Regions from separate parts of the Streptomyces sp. NPDC002088 genome, predicted to be linked through region 1. Evidence: riboswitches for the same ligand, from Rfam matches in the RefSeq annotation. Region 1 holds a riboswitch; the other holds the start of a gene.
The links. Region 1 has a riboswitch for cobalamin ahead of nicT (Nickel transporter NicT). Riboswitches for the same ligand answer to the same signal wherever they lie in the genome.
Positions count from the first base shown of each region.

Region 1 (7,409 bases):
GGACGGGCGTCGTCGCGGGCGCGCACGCGGCCCTCGGCCTGCGGGGCGAACAGGAGGAGCGCGACCAGCAGCGCGGCCAGAGCCACGCCGCCGCGGCGCAGGAGTCGTCGGGGGCGGTCTCGTCGCATGGTCAGATCGTCGGATGCCCGGCACCCCGACCCCACGAGGCGGCCGTGCACCCGCCCCAGGTTCCGCCCGAACGGCCCACACCGGGCAGTAAACCGGACGGTCGGGCCCGGCATGCGGCCGCTCCCGTGCGGCCCTTCACTGGAGGGAGGAGCGAGCGAATCGAACGATGGAGGCGACATGGCCCGTTACCGGGCGCGCTGGGCGACGGGCGCTGTGCTGACGGCGGTCCTGGCCACCGCACTGACCGGCTGCTCCGACGACAGCACTCCGTCGTCCCCGGCCAGCAAGGCCGCCTCCGCCCTCGAGTCGGCGGGCGCCGAGGCGACGGCCGCGATGTCCTCGATCGCGGCGCAGGCCTCGGAGGCGATCGCGTCGGCGACGGCGGCGGCCGGCCGGAAGCTCGACGAGGTCAAGAACGGCATCGACGCCAAGGACGACGTACGGCTCGGCACCCCGGCCACCGCCGCGGACGGCCGCACCACGGTCGAGGTCACCGCGAAGAACACCGCGGACTCCGCCAAGTCCTTCGCCGTACAGGTCGTCTTCAAGGACTCCGGCGGCAAACTGATCGACACGGTCGTCGTCACCGTCTCCGACGTGGCGGCCGGCACGTCCCGTACGGCCACCGCGCGCAGCACGCACAAGCTGTCCGGCGAGGTGAAGACGGAGGTCCGCAGGGCGCTGCGGTACTGAGGCCCGTGATCAACCGACCGTTCAAGCCATCCAGAAGAAGACGGCCGTCATCCGCTTCTCCTCCAGCGTCGTACCGGAGTAACCGGTCGCACTGTGCACGAGGTTGGCGTGGTAGAGGAGGAGGCGGTTGTACTTGTGCGGCACCTGTACGTCCTCCTCGAAGGCGTCGGGCGCGACGAACCGCGTTCCCAGCGCCTCGACGAGGTTGTTGTGCGGGGCCTGGACGACATTGCCGCCGAGGCGGCCGCCCGGCAGCGACTGCCGGTAGAAACTGGTTCCGCAGTCCTTGGGGACGCCGGGGTTGAGGTAGAGCACGGCGGCGTACCGGCACAAGGCGCGCGAGTCGCTGTGCGGCCGGGGCGTGCTTTCGCCCTCCCCCACCACCTGCACACAGTTGTGGTTGAGGGTGCCCCCGCCGGGCGCCTTCTGTACCCACAGCTCCTTGGCCCCGGTCGCCTTCTTCACCAGGTGCTCGACGCGGGCGAGTTCACCCGGCTCCAGGCCCGGCATGGTCCGCAGCCCCGGCCAGGTCTCCGAGGTGTACGGATAGCCCTTGACCCAGTCGTCCTTGGCGAGACAACGCTCGCGTACGGCGTCGACGTCCGGCAGGACGTCGTCCAGGACCCAGTAGTCGCGGCCCTTGGTGGGCTTGCGGTAGGGGAGGACGGGAAGCGCGGTGGGGACGCGCCGGGGCTGTGGGGGCATGGGGCCGAATGTAGGTCCGGGGTTCGCCAGGACTCTCCCGCGAACTGGTCTGGACTCGGCCGCGAGCCGGTCAACGTTTCGTCAACGGCGGCTGCCCGGCGAATCGTTCGAGCTGCCGCGACGGCGGCTTTGCCATTTCTTTACCGAACCTAGAGGTGGGATCCACCCCCGCGTCCGTATTCCAGTGCGTCCGACCCGCTCCCCGCCCTGCCGGTGGGGCGGTATCCCCGACCGGGCAGGAGGCACGGTGCGCTTTTCGCGGAACGCGATGGGAACCATCTTCGTGGGCGGTGCCCTGAGCCTGACACTCGCCGCACTGGCATACCCCTCGATGCTGGGGCTCAGCACCGTGTCGAGCTCGTCCTCGCGCGTCATCGCCCAGACCCAGTGGGGGCCGCTGACGGAGGCGGACCGGGACTTCGTGGTCAAGGTGCGCGCGGCCGGCCTGTGGGAGTACCCGGTCGGTCAGATCGGCTTGCAGAAGGGCCAGTCGAAGGGGGTCCTCACGGCGAGTCAGCACCTGATCGACGGGCACGCGGCACTGGACACCACCTGCCGGAAGATCGCCCCGATGCTGAACATCGCGCTTCCCAACGTGGCGAGCCCGCAGCAGCAGGGTTTCGTCAACCAGCTGAACGCGGACAGCGGCAAGCAGTTCGACTCCGACTTCGCCAACATCCTGCGCATCACGCACGGCTCGATCTTCAACACGGTCGCCAAGATCCGGTCCACGACCAAGAACACGCTGGTGCGCGCCCTGGCCGACCAGGCCAACGACACGGTCCTGGACCACATCACGGTCATGGAGAAGACCGGCCTGGTCGACTTCGACCAGGCCCTCTTCCAGCAGACCACCCCGCCGAAGCTGCCCGCCTCGGACGTCACCCCGCCGCCCCCGGTCGCGGGTCAGCCGGAGGTGGTCCTCACGCCGCCGCCGAATGCCACCTCCAGCCCGGTCGCCCTGCCGACGGGAGGGTGAGTTCTCTGGCGACTACGCGAGCCAGACGGTCGTGTCCGGTCCCAGCGACCGCCCGTCGCCGTCCAGCGGTGCGCTGCTGAGCAGCGCCTCCCCGGGCGGCAGCACAACCGGTGCGTCCGTCAGGTTGGTGACGCACCGCCAGCCGCCGGAGCGCGCGAAGGCCAGCACCCCGGCCGGGGTGTCCTCCGCCCAGGTCAGGCCCTCGCCCTCCAGCAGCTTGCGGCGCAGCCGCAGGGCCGTGCGGTACAGCTCCAGGGTCGAGCCCGCCACACCGTCCTGTGCGGCGACGGCGTACGACGCGAAGGACGCCGGCTGCGGCAGCCAGGCGCCACCCGCCCCGAAGCCGTACGACGGCCCCGTCGGCGTCCACGGCAGCGGCACCCTGCATCCGTCGCGGCCCTTGCGGACGTGGCCCGTCTGCTCCCAGATGGGGTCCTGGAGGACCTCGAAGGGCAGGTCGGCGACCTCGGGCAGGCCGAGTTCCTCACCTTGGTAGAGGTACGACGATCCGGGCAGCGCCAGCATCAGCAGGGTCGCCGCCCGGGCCCGCCGCAGCCCGGCGTCCGCGTCGACGGCGGGCGCGTGACCGCCGGACAGCAGCCAGGTGTTCTCGTCCGTGCCCGGCGGGAGCGTCAGCCGGGAGGCGTGCCGTACGACGTCGTGGTTGGACAGCACCCAGGTGGCGGAGGCGCCGGCCGCGCGGGCGGTGGCGAGGGAGTCGGTGATGACCTGGCGCAGCTCGTCGGCGTCCCATCGCGCTTGCAGGTACTCGAAGTTGAAGGCCTGGCCGAGTTCGTCCGGGCGCGCGTACAGCGCGCGGCGGGCGCCCGGCACCCAGGCCTCGGCGACCGCCGTGCGGGGCGGGGAGTAGGCGTCGAAGATCTTGCGCCAGTCGCGGTAGATCTCGTGGACCTCGTCGCGGTCGTAGTACGGATGGCTGCCGGGCGGCACGTGGTCGAGGGCCTCCTCGCCGGTCGCGCCGACGTCGCCGACGTCCCGCAGCGGCTCGGTGAGGTCCTTGGTGAGTGCGTGCGCGACATCGACGCGGAAGCCGTCGACACCGCGGTCGGACCAGAAGCGCAGGGTGGTGCGGAAGTCGGCGCGGACCTCCTCGTGGTCCCAGTTCAGGTCGGGCTGCTCGGGGGCGAAGAGATGCAGGTACCACTGCCCGTCCGGGACGCGTCGCCACGCGCTGCCGCCGAAGACGGACTGCCAGTCGGTGGGCGGCAGTTCGCCGTGCGCACCCCGCCCGTCGCGGAAGACGTACCGATCGCGGGCGGCGGACCCGGGGCCGGAGCGCAGCGCCTCCTCGAACCACGGGTGCCGGCGCGAGGTGTGGTTGGGGACGATGTCGACGATGACCTTCAGGCCCAGCCGGTGCGCCTCGGCGACCATGGCGTCGAAGTCGTCGAGGGTGCCCAGGCGCGGGTCGACGTCCCGGTGGTCGGCGACGTCGTAGCCTCCGTCGGCGAGTTCGGAGGGGTAGAAGGGGCTGAGCCACAGGGCGTCGGCACCGAGGGCGGCGAGGTGGGTCAGGCGCTCGGTGACGCCCCGGATGTCGCCGAGCCCGTCGCCGTCGGCGTCGGCGAAGCTGCGGGGATAGACCTGGTAGACGACGGCCTGGCGCCACCAGTCGGGGTTCCGGGAGGAGAGGTCGGGCAGATCAGGCACGCGGTCTCCTTTGGGACGTGGTCGGGCAACACCGGAAAGCCTGTCCACATTGCCCGGAAGGGGAACGTTTTACGTCGTCCGGAGGGGGCCATTCCCTGCGTGGACGCGTCCGACACCCTCGCCTGCCGGGGCGCCCGTGCGTCATCCCCCGTCCGCGGAACAGTGCTTGAGCAGCGCCCGTACGTCCTCGTCCACCACCCGGTACCGCACGACCCGCCCCTCCTTCTCCCCCTCCACGACGCCGGCCGCCCGCAGCAGCCGAAGTGCCTGCGACACGGCCGGGTCGTTCATGCCGGTCGCGATCGCCAGGTCGGAGACGGCCAGAGGGCCGGTGCGGTGCAGGGCCAACAGCAGGGCGAGGCGTTTGGGGTCGGCGAGCAGGGAGAAGCGGTCGGCCCAGGTGCGGACGTGACCGGGCTCGCCGATGGCGGCGATCGCGTCGCACACCCGGTGGCCGTCGATCGTGCGGCGGTCGGCGCGGTCGGCCGGGACGAGATGCATGGCGCCATCCTCGCAGGCACCACTATGTGATCTTGAATACCTGCGCAGGTATGCAGCTATGCAGGGGACGCCTCGCACCCCTACGGTGGGCGGGCCGTGGTGTTCGGGAAGCCGGTGTGATGCCGGAGCGGCCCTCGCCACTGTGATCGGGGAGTTCCCGTCCCGTCCGGCACCAGCCGGGCCACTGGTCGTACGACCGGGAAGGCAGGGGCGGAAACGTACGACCCGTAAGCCAGGAGACCGGCCACGGCATCTCACGAAGTGATCCACGAGGTGCTGGAGCGTGAACCGGATGACCCTGCCCAACGCTGCCCCCACGGCCGCCGGGACGACGCCGGAGACGTCTGCGACGTCCTTCAAGTGGCGGCGCGAGGACACCGTCAAGACAGCGGGGCTGATGGCGGTGATCGCCGTCCTGCACGTCGTCGCCTTCGGAATCCTCTTCCTCCTCGTCGTGCCGGAGCACTACGAGGTCGGCGCCAAGGCCTTCGGCGTCGGCCTCGGCATCACCGCCTACACCCTCGGCATGCGGCACGCCTTCGATGCCGACCACATCGCCGCGATCGACAACACCACCCGCAAGCTGATGGCCGACGGCAAGCGGCCGGTGTCGGTGGGTTTCTGGTTCGCGCTGGGGCACTCCAGCGTGGTGGTGCTGCTCGCGCTGCTGATCGCGGGCGGCACGCAGCTCGCCGGCCGGGTGATGAACGAGGACTCCAGCACCCACCAGGTCCTCGGCTTCATGGGGACGACGATCTCCGGCACCTTCCTCTATCTCATCGCCGCCCTCAACCTGGTCGCCCTGCTCGGCATCCTGAAGGTCTTCAAGGCGATGCGGGCAGGAACGTACGACGAGAAGGAACTCGAACAGCACCTGGACTCCCGCGGCTTCATGAACCGCATTCTGGGCCGCCTCACCAAGTCCATCTCCCGCCCCGGCCAGATGTACCCCCTCGGTTTCCTCTTCGGCCTCGGCTTCGACACCGCCACCGAGGTCACACTGATGGTGATGGCCGGCTCGGGCGCGGCGGCGGGCCTGCCCTGGTACGCGATCCTGTGCCTGCCGCTCCTCTTCGCCGCGGGCATGAGCCTGTTCGACACCCTCGACGGCACGTTCATGAACTTCGCCTACCAGTGGGCGTTCTCGAACCCCGTCCGCAAGGTGTTCTACAACCTCACCATCACCGGCCTGTCCATCGCCGTCGCCTTCTTCATCGGCACGATCGAACTGGTCGGCGTCCTCCACGAGAAGCTCGACCTGCGCGACGACGTCACCGGCTGGATCGCCGGCCTGAACCTGGACAGCGTCGGCTACGTCATCGTCGGCCTGTTCGTCGTCGTATGGGCGGCGGCGGTGGCGTACTGGCGGCTGGCGAAGGTGGAGGAGCGGTGGGCGGTACGGCCCGCCGACACCAACTGAGCCGGCACCAACCGGCGGAGCCCCCCGTTGTCGTCGGGCTCGCGCTCAGCCCTCCACCGTCGCCAGGTAGAGCTTCACGTACCGCGCCACGTCCACGTCCAACGCCACGTCCACGAGGGCCTGTTCGCGAGCGCTCTCGTGGATCTCGGACTCGCCGGGGCGCGGGCGGCGGTCGACGATCGTCTGGCCTCGGGACGGACCGGGGGCGAGGGAGACCTCGACGGGCAGCAGGTGAGTGCTGATACCGGCCGGGTCGGCGACCGCGCAGACCGCGCCCGCGTCGCCGAGGCCGCCGGCCGGGTCGTCACCGTCGGCGGCGGGGGCGGACGGGCGGCGCGCGAGCAGGTCGCCGGCCAGCCGGGCGCCCGGTTCCGCGCTCGCGCGCAGCCGTCGTACGTCGGCCCCCGGCACGACGACCCGCTGGAACACGTCCAAGCCGTACATGGTGATCGGCACCCCGGCGGTCAGCAGGACCGCCGCCGCCTCCGGGTCGTGCCAGACGTTGAACTCCGCGACCGGCGTGGCGTTGCCCGTGGCCACCGCGCCGCCCATGAACACGATCCGCTCGATGTTGCGGGTCACCTCCGGGTGCGTACGCAGCAGCAGCGCGATGTTCGTCAGGGGTGCCGTCGGGATCAGCGTGACCGGACGCGGTGAGGCGAGGATCTCCCGCCGGAGCAGCGTCACCGCGTCCACGTCGACCGGGGTGCGGGTCGGCGCGGGCAGGCCGAGGTCGCCCATGCCGTCCTCCCCGTGCACGTGCCGTGCCGCGCGGACCGGCTCGATCAGCGGCCGCTCGGCGCCACGGGCCACCGGGATGTCGGGAGCGCCCGCCAGCTCCAGCACGGTCAGGGTGTTGCGGACCACCCCGTCGACGTCCGTGTTCCCCGCCACGCAGGTCACCGCGCGCAGATCGATCGCGGGGTGGCGGACGGCGAACAGCAGGGCCAGGGCGTCGTCGACGCCGGTGTCGCAGTCGATGATCACGGGCACGATCGAACCGTTCGACACGGCGGGCTCCTCTCACCGGGCCTGCGCAGGCCCCACGCGAGCGACCCTACGCATCGTCTCCATCCCACAGCGCGCTGCCCCGGCCCGCCACCCGCGCCACGACCCGCTCCACCAGCTCGGCGCCGGGCAGGGCCCCGATCCGCCGCCCGTCCCGCAGCCGTACGTCCACCAGACCGCCGCCCGCCTCCCGCTCCCCGATCACCGCCACGTACGGCACGAGCCGCGCCGCCCGGATCCGCGCCCCCAGGCTCCCCTCCCCGGCGCACTCGGCGCGCAGCCCGCGCTCGGCGCCCCGCCGTA
Region 1 is NZ_JBEOXO010000002.1:381,857-389,265, forward strand. Features, by position in the region: gene ABT114_RS05475 (M23 family metallopeptidase) at 1-128, opposite strand, end outside; gene ABT114_RS05480 (FxLYD domain-containing protein) at 307-822, shown strand; gene ABT114_RS05485 (DUF6445 family protein) at 844-1,527, opposite strand; gene ABT114_RS05490 (DUF4142 domain-containing protein) at 1,811-2,506, shown strand; gene ABT114_RS05495 (glycoside hydrolase family 13 protein) at 2,519-4,177, opposite strand; gene ABT114_RS05500 (ArsR/SmtB family transcription factor) at 4,319-4,678, opposite strand; cobalamin riboswitch at 4,759-4,941, shown strand; gene nicT (Nickel transporter NicT) at 4,971-6,098, shown strand; gene ABT114_RS05510 (nucleoside hydrolase) at 6,144-7,109, opposite strand; partial or broken gene thrS (threonine--tRNA ligase) at 7,156-7,409, opposite strand, start outside.

Region 2 (7,409 bases), on a different contig from region 1:
CTTCTCGCTGATCCTCGCGATTGTGGTCGTAACCGCACTCGCGTTTGATTTCACGAACGGTTTCCACGACACCGCCAACGCGATGGCCACGACCATCTCGACCGGTGCGCTCAAGCCCAAGGTCGCGGTGGTCATGTCCGCCACGCTCAACCTTGTGGGCGCTTTCCTCTCCGTGGAGGTCGCCAACACGATCTCCAAGGGTCTCGTCGACGAGACCGGCATCCGTCCCGAGGTCATCTTCGCCGCCCTGGTCGGCGCGATCCTCTGGAACCTGGTGACCTGGCTGGTGGGCCTGCCCTCCAGTTCCTCGCACGCCCTGATGGGCGGTCTGATCGGCGCCACCATCGCCTCGGCGGGCACGGGCGCGGTCCACGGCGACGCGCTCGTCACCAAGGTCATGATCCCGGCCGTCGCGGCCCCGATCGTCGCGGGTGTCGCCGCGCTGCTCGCCACCCGCCTGTCGTACACGCTGGGCAAGAAGGCCGACGGCAAGGCCGCCACGAAGGGCTACCGCGCGGGCCAGATCGCCTCGGCGGGCCTGGTCTCGCTGGCCCACGGCACCAACGACGCGCAGAAGACGATGGGCATCATCACCCTCGCCCTGGTCGCCGGCGGCGCCGTCGCGCCCGACTCCGACCCGCCCACCTGGGTCATCCTCTCCGCCGGTCTGGCCATCGCGCTCGGCACCTACCTCGGCGGCTGGCGCATCATCCGCACCATGGGCAGCGGCCTGACCGATCTCCAGCCGCAGCAGGGCTTCGCCGCCCAGACCAGCGCCGCGACGGTCATCCTGGCCTCCTCCCACCTCGGCTTCTCCCTCTCCACCACCCACGCGGTCTCCGGCTCGGTGATGGGCGCGGGCCTCGGCCGCAAGGGCGGCGTCGTGCGCTGGTCCACCGCGACCCGCATGCTCGTCGCCTGGGTCCTGACCCTGCCGGCCGCCGCCGTGGTCGGTGCCCTCGCCGAGTCCGTGACGGACCTCGGCGACTGGGGCACGGCGGTCGTCGCCGTCTTCCTGATCGCCTCCAGCGCCGCGATCTGGAAGCTCTCCCGGCGCGAGGTCGTCGACCACAGCAACGTCAACGACACGGAGGAGCCGGACGGCGTCGTGACCACGGCGATCGCCGCGGTGACCCCGCCCCCCGCGGGCGTGGTGACCGAGGACCTCACGGCCACGATCCCCGCCCCGGCCACGATCCCCGCCCAGGCCACGGCCCCCACCGCCGAGCCGGTGTCCCCGCCGGCCGCCGCCGTCTGAGCCCCGCGCACCCGGTTAAGAAGGAAGCATCACCATGAACATCGACTGGGCAACCCTGGGTTCCGTGTTCGGCGTCAGCCTCGTGGTCACCGTGGCTCTCGTGACCCTGTTCACCCTCGGCATCATGGGCCTCTCGCGCCAGGAGCGGGCCTCCGCTCAGGGTGGGTCCGCCGCGCTGGCGGTGACGGGCGCGTACGCGTGCTTCGCGGCCTGCGCGGCCGCGGTGGGCTACGGGATCTACCTGATCGTCGCCTGACTCCCAGGCACACCGTTCGTCGAGTCGAGGGCGGGAGGCACCCACGGGTTCCTCCCGCCCTCCGCTTTGCCCAACCGGCTTCACACAGCTGTCACCTGCCGCGCGTGTGGGCCTTCACACACTCCTCCACCCCAGGTCAACAGCAAGTTGACGGCCCTTCCGGGCCCGTGGTGGACTGCCGGAGCCATCTACGGCGGCAGGAGAGGAAGCCGGTGCGAATCCGGCGCGGTCCCGCCACTGTCACCGGGGTAGTAAGCCCCGGGAGCCAGGAACTCTCACCGCCGGTCTCATCGAACCAGGGCGCGGACACCCTGAGTGAGGACATGTCGCCATGCTCGGCTGCCGATTGAGCTTCAGCACCAGGTCTCTGCCCGGTCCCGCCGCGATCGGCTGAGCGGATGCGTGCCGATCGCGTCTTCGCGTACGGCGCCACGGCCGGCCTCCTCGGCGACCTGCTCCTCGGCGATCCGCGCCGTGGGCATCCGGTCGCCGCGTTCGGGCGGGCGGCCGGGGCCGTGGAGCGGGTGTTGTGGCGGGACCACCGGGGCCGGGGCGCGCTGCACACCGTGGTGTGCGCCGGCGGCGCCGTGGCGCTCGGCGCCACGGCCGCCCGCGCCGTACGTACCTCCACCGCCGCCTCCGTCGCCCTCACCGCCGCCGCCACCTGGGCCGTCGTCGGGGGGACCTCACTCGCCCGGGAGGCCCGGGCCGTCGGGCGTGCCCTGGAAGCCGGGGACGTCGAGGGTGCCCGCGCCCGGCTGCCGCATCTGTGCGGGCGGGATCCGCAGGCTCTCGACGCCGACGGGATCGCCCGGGCCGTCGTCGAGTCGGTCGCCGAGAACACCTCCGACGCCGTCGTCGGCGCCCTGGTGTGGGGAGCCGTCGGGGGCGTGCCGGGGCTGCTCGGGTTCCGGGCCGTGAACACCCTCGACGCCATGGTCGGCCACAGGTCGCCCCGCTACCTGCGCTACGGGTGGGCGTCCGCCCGGCTCGACGACGTCGCCGGATGGCCGGGGGCCCGCCTCACCGCCGTACTCGCGGCCGTGGCCGGAGACGATCCGCGGGGGGCCGTACGGGCCTGGCGGGCCGACGCGGCCAGGCATCCGAGTCCCAACGCCGGTCCCGTGGAGGCCTCGTTCGCGGGAGCCCTCGGCGTGCGGCTCGGCGGGACCCTCTCCTACGCCGGGCGGGTCGAGCACCGGCCCGTGCTCAACGGCGGTGAGGGACGCGCCGTCCGGGTCGCGGACATCGACCGGGCCGTACGGCTCTCCCGTCGCGTCGGCTGGCTCGCGCTCGGCGTCAGTGCCGCCGCGGGACTCCTTATGAAGGGGCGTACGTCATGAGCGGTGGTCTCCTGGTCGCCGGCACCACCTCCGACGCCGGCAAGAGCGTCGTCACCGCGGGAATCTGCCGGTGGCTGGTGCGGCAGGGCGTCAAGGTCGCGCCGTTCAAGGCGCAGAACATGTCCCTGAATTCCTTCGTCACCCGCGAGGGCGCCGAGATCGGGCGCGCGCAGGCCATGCAGGCGCAGGCCGCGCGCGTCGAGCCGACCGCGCTGATGAACCCCGTGCTGCTCAAGCCCGGGAGCGACCGGAGCAGCCAGGTCGTCCTCATGGGGAAGCCCGTGGGCGAGATGACCGCGCGCGGCTACCACGGTGGGCGCCAGCAGGCGCTCCTCGGAACCGTGCTCGACTGCCTCGCCGAGTTGCGGGGCACGTATGACGCGGTGATCTGTGAGGGGGCGGGCAGCCCGGCCGAGATCAACCTTCGCCGCACCGACATCGTGAACATGGGCATCGCCCGCAATGCGCGGCTACCGGTCCTGGTCGTCGGCGACATCGACCGCGGGGGCGTGTTCGCGTCCTTCTTCGGGACCGTCGCGCTGCTGTCGCCCGAGGACCAGGAGTTCGTCGCCGGGTTCCTCGTCAACAAGTTCCGCGGCGACGTGTCGCTGCTGGAACCCGGGCTCGACATGCTGCACGGCCTCACCGGGCGACGGGCCTACGGCGTCCTGCCCTTCCAACACGGGCTCGGGATCGACGAGGAGGACGGGCTGAGGGTCTCCCTGCGGGGAGCCGTCCGGGAGTCCACGGTCTCCTCCCCCGTCGGCGAGGACATCCTGCGGGTCGCCGTCTGCGCGATCCCGCTCATGTCCAACTTCACGGACGTGGACGCGCTGGCCGCCGAACCGGGTGTCGTCGTGCGGTTCGTGGACCGGGCCGAGGAACTCTCCGACGCCGATCTCGTCGTGATTCCGGGGACCCGGGGGACGGTGAAGGCCCTGGAGTGGCTGCGGGAGCGGGGCCTCGCGGACGCGCTGGAGCGCAGGGCCGCCGAGGGGCGGCCCGTGCTCGGTATCTGCGGTGGCTTCCAGATCCTCGGCGAGCACATCGAGGACGAGGTCGAGAGCCGCAAGGGGCACGTCGACGGGCTCGGCATCCTGCCCGTGCGGGTGCGGTTCGCCCGCGAGAAGACCCTCACCCGGCCCGTCGGCGAGGCCCTCGGTGAACGCGTCGAGGGGTACGAGATCCATCACGGGGTCGCCGACGTCACCGGCGGTGAGGCGTTCATCCGTGATGCCGATGGACACAGCCTGGACGGCTGCCGGGTCGGCCAGACCTGGGGCACCCACTGGCACGGCTCGCTGGAGTCGGACGGTTTCCGGCGGGCCTTCCTGCGCGAGGTGGCGGCCGCCGCGGGCCGTCGTTTCGTACCGGCCCCGGACACCTCGTTCGCCGCGCTGCGCGAGGAGCAGCTCGACCGGCTCGGCGACCTGATCGAACAGCACGCGGACACGGACGCGCTGTGGCGGCTCATCGAGTCGGGCGCGCCGCAAGGACTGCCTTTCATTCCACCGGGAGCGCCCGCATGAGCACAGTGTTGTTGTTGTCGACCGCCGACACCGATCTGCTGGCGGCCCGGGCCTCCGGCGCGCCGTACCGGATCGGCAACCCGACCCGGGTCGACGTCGCCGAGGAGCTCCCGGGGCTGATCGAGGGCGCCGGTATCGCCGTCGTCCGGCTGCTGGGCGGCAAGCGGGCCTGGGAGGACGGGCTGGCCGCGCTGAAGGCGTCCGGGATCCCCACTGTGCTGCTCGGCGGGGAGGCCGTGCCCGACGCCGAGCTGATGGCCGAGTCGTCGGTTCCGGCGGGGGTCGTGGCGGAGGCGCTGCGGTATCTCGTGGAGGGCGGCCCCGCGAACCTGGTGGAACTTGCCCGGTTCCTGTCCGACACCGTGCTGCTGACCGGTGAGGGGTTCGTCGAGCCGCTGAAGATGCCGGAGTACGGGGTCCACGGGGACCGTGCGTCGGAAGCGGGCCGTCCGACCGTCGGCGTGCTCTTCTACCGTGCCCACGAGCTCAGCGGCAACACCGGCTTCGTGGACACCCTGTGCGACGCGATCGAGGCGCGGGGCGCCAACGCGCTCCCCGTGTACTGCGGTTCGCTGCGCGGCGCCGACGCCGGACTGTACGACATCCTCGGGAAGACGGACGCGCTCGTCGCCACCGTCCTCGCGGCGGGCGGTACGCACGCCTCGCAGGCGTCCGCCGGCGGCGACGAGGAGGCCTGGGACATCGGGGCGCTCGCCGACCTCGACGTGCCGGTCCTGCAGGGCCTCTGCCTCACCTCCTCGCGCGCCGCGTGGGACGAGTCGGACGCCGCGCTCTCCCCCATGGACGCGGCGATGCAGGTCGCGATCCCGGAGTTCGACGGGCGTCTCATCACCGTGCCGTTCTCCTTCAAGGAGCAGGGCCCGGACGACGTCCCGGTGTACGTCGCCGACCCCGAGCGGGCCGCGCGGGTCGCCGGCATCGCCGTACGGCACGCGCGGTTGAAGCACAAGCCGAACGCGGAGAAGAAGCTCGCGCTGGTCTTCACCGCCTACCCCACCAAGCACTCACGGGTCGGCAACGCGGTCGGGCTCGACACACCCGCCTCGGCCGTACGGGTCCTCGATGCCCTGCGGGACGCCGGGTACGTGGTAGATGGACACCCCGACAACGGTGACGAGTTGATCCACCGGCTGATCAACGCCGGCGGCCACGATGTCGAATGGCTCACCGAGGAGCAGCTGGCCGCCGCGCCCGCGCGCGTGCCGCTCGCCGACTACCAGGCGTGGTTCGACAAGCTCGACCCCGCGCTGCGCGACGGGATGGTTCAGGCGTGGGGCGAGCCGCCGGGCTCCCTGTACGCCGACGGGGACGACATCGTGCTGGCCTCGCTCCAGTTCGGGAACGTCGTCGTCATGATCCAGCCGCCGCGCGGCTTCGGCGAGAACCCGATCGCGATCTACCACGACCCCGACATGCCGCCGTCGCACCACTACATGGCGGCCTACCGGTGGCTGGAGAACAGCTTCGGCGCGGACGCCGTGGTCCACATGGGCAAGCACGGCACGATGGAGTGGCTCCCGGGCAAGGGCCTGGGGCTCAGTGGCGGGTGCGCGCCGGACGCCGTCCTCGGCGAACTGCCCCTGATTTACCCGTTCATCGTCAACGACCCCGGCGAGGGCACCCAGGCCAAGCGGCGCGGCCACGCCACGGTCGTCGACCACCTGGTGCCGCCGATGGCCCGCGCCGACACCTACGGCGACCTGGCCAAACTGGAGCAGCTCCTCGACGAGTACGCCCTCGTCTCCGACCTGGACCCGACCAAGGCCCCGGCCGTGCGCAGCCAGATCTGGACGCTGGTGCGAGCTGCGGAACTCCATCACGACCTGCATGTGGACGACCAGCCGGACGAGGACGCGTTCGACGAGTTCGTCATGCACATCGACGGCTATCTGTGCGAGATCAAGGACGTGCAGATCCGGGACGGGCTGCACATCCTCGGCGGCGGGCCGGAGGCCGAACCGCGCGTGAACCTCGTGCTCGCCGTGCTGCGCGCCTCGCAGGTGTGGGGCGGTACGGCGAACGCCCTGCCCGGCCTGCGCGCGTGCCTCGCCGAACATTTCGGCCTGGTCGAGAAGGAGTTGCTGGGCGAGCCGGGTGCGCCGGTGAAGGTGCCGGACGGGCTGACCTCGCTGGTCGAGGGACCCGCACGCACGGGAGCCGACGCGATCGACCTGCTGGAGCAGCTGTGCCGCCGGTTCGCCGAGGGCATGGAGGAACGCGGCTGGGACACGGCGGCCGTTCCCGCTCTGGTGCGCGAGGTCGTGGGCGTCGAACTGCCGGATGCCGTCGCGGTGTTGGAGTTCGCGTGCGACGAGGTCGTACCGCGGCTCGCGAAGACGACCGACGAGATCGACCACATCCTCAAGGCACTTGACGGCGGTTACGTCCCGGCGGGCCCGTCCGGCTCGCCGACCCGTGGGCTCGTCAACGTCCTGCCGACCGGCCGCAACTTCTACTCCGTCGACCCCAAGGCGATTCCGTCCAGGCTCAGTTGGGAGGTCGGGCAGTCTCTCGCGGACTCGCTCGTCCAGCGGTACCTCCAGGACACCGGCGAGTACCCGACGTCCGTCGGCCTGACGGTCTGGGGTACGTCGGCGATGCGCACGCAGGGCGACGACATCGCCGAGATCCTCGCGCTGCTGGGCTGCCGGCCGGTGTGGGACGACGCGTCGAGGCGGGTGACAGGGTTCGAGGTGGTGCCGGTGGCGGAGCTGGGGCGGCCTCGTATCGACGTCACGGTGCGTATCTCCGGCTTCTTCCGGGACGCGTTCCCGCACGTCGTCGCCCTGATCGACGACGCTGTGCGGGCCGTGGCCGAGCTGGACGAGCCCGCCGAGCAGAACTACGTCCGCGCCCACGTCGACGAGGACACCGCCGAGCACGGCGACCGGCGGCGCGCGACGGCCCGTATCTTCGGGTCGAAGCCGGGGGCGTACGGGGCCGGGTTGCTGCCGCTGATCGACGCGCGGAACTGGCGCAGCGATGCGGATCTGGCCGAGGTG
Region 2 is NZ_JBEOXO010000020.1:118,569-125,977, reverse strand. Features, by position in the region: gene ABT114_RS34365 (inorganic phosphate transporter) at 1-1,258, shown strand, start outside; gene ABT114_RS34360 (hypothetical protein) at 1,293-1,514, shown strand; cobalamin riboswitch at 1,669-1,808, shown strand; gene ABT114_RS34355 (cobalamin biosynthesis protein) at 1,913-2,857, shown strand; gene ABT114_RS34350 (cobyric acid synthase) at 2,854-4,386, shown strand; gene cobN (cobaltochelatase subunit CobN) at 4,383-7,409, shown strand, end outside.
Region 2: it holds a riboswitch for cobalamin, as region 1 does, so the genes downstream of both, ABT114_RS34355 (cobalamin biosynthesis protein) here and nicT (Nickel transporter NicT) in region 1, are expected to answer to the same signal.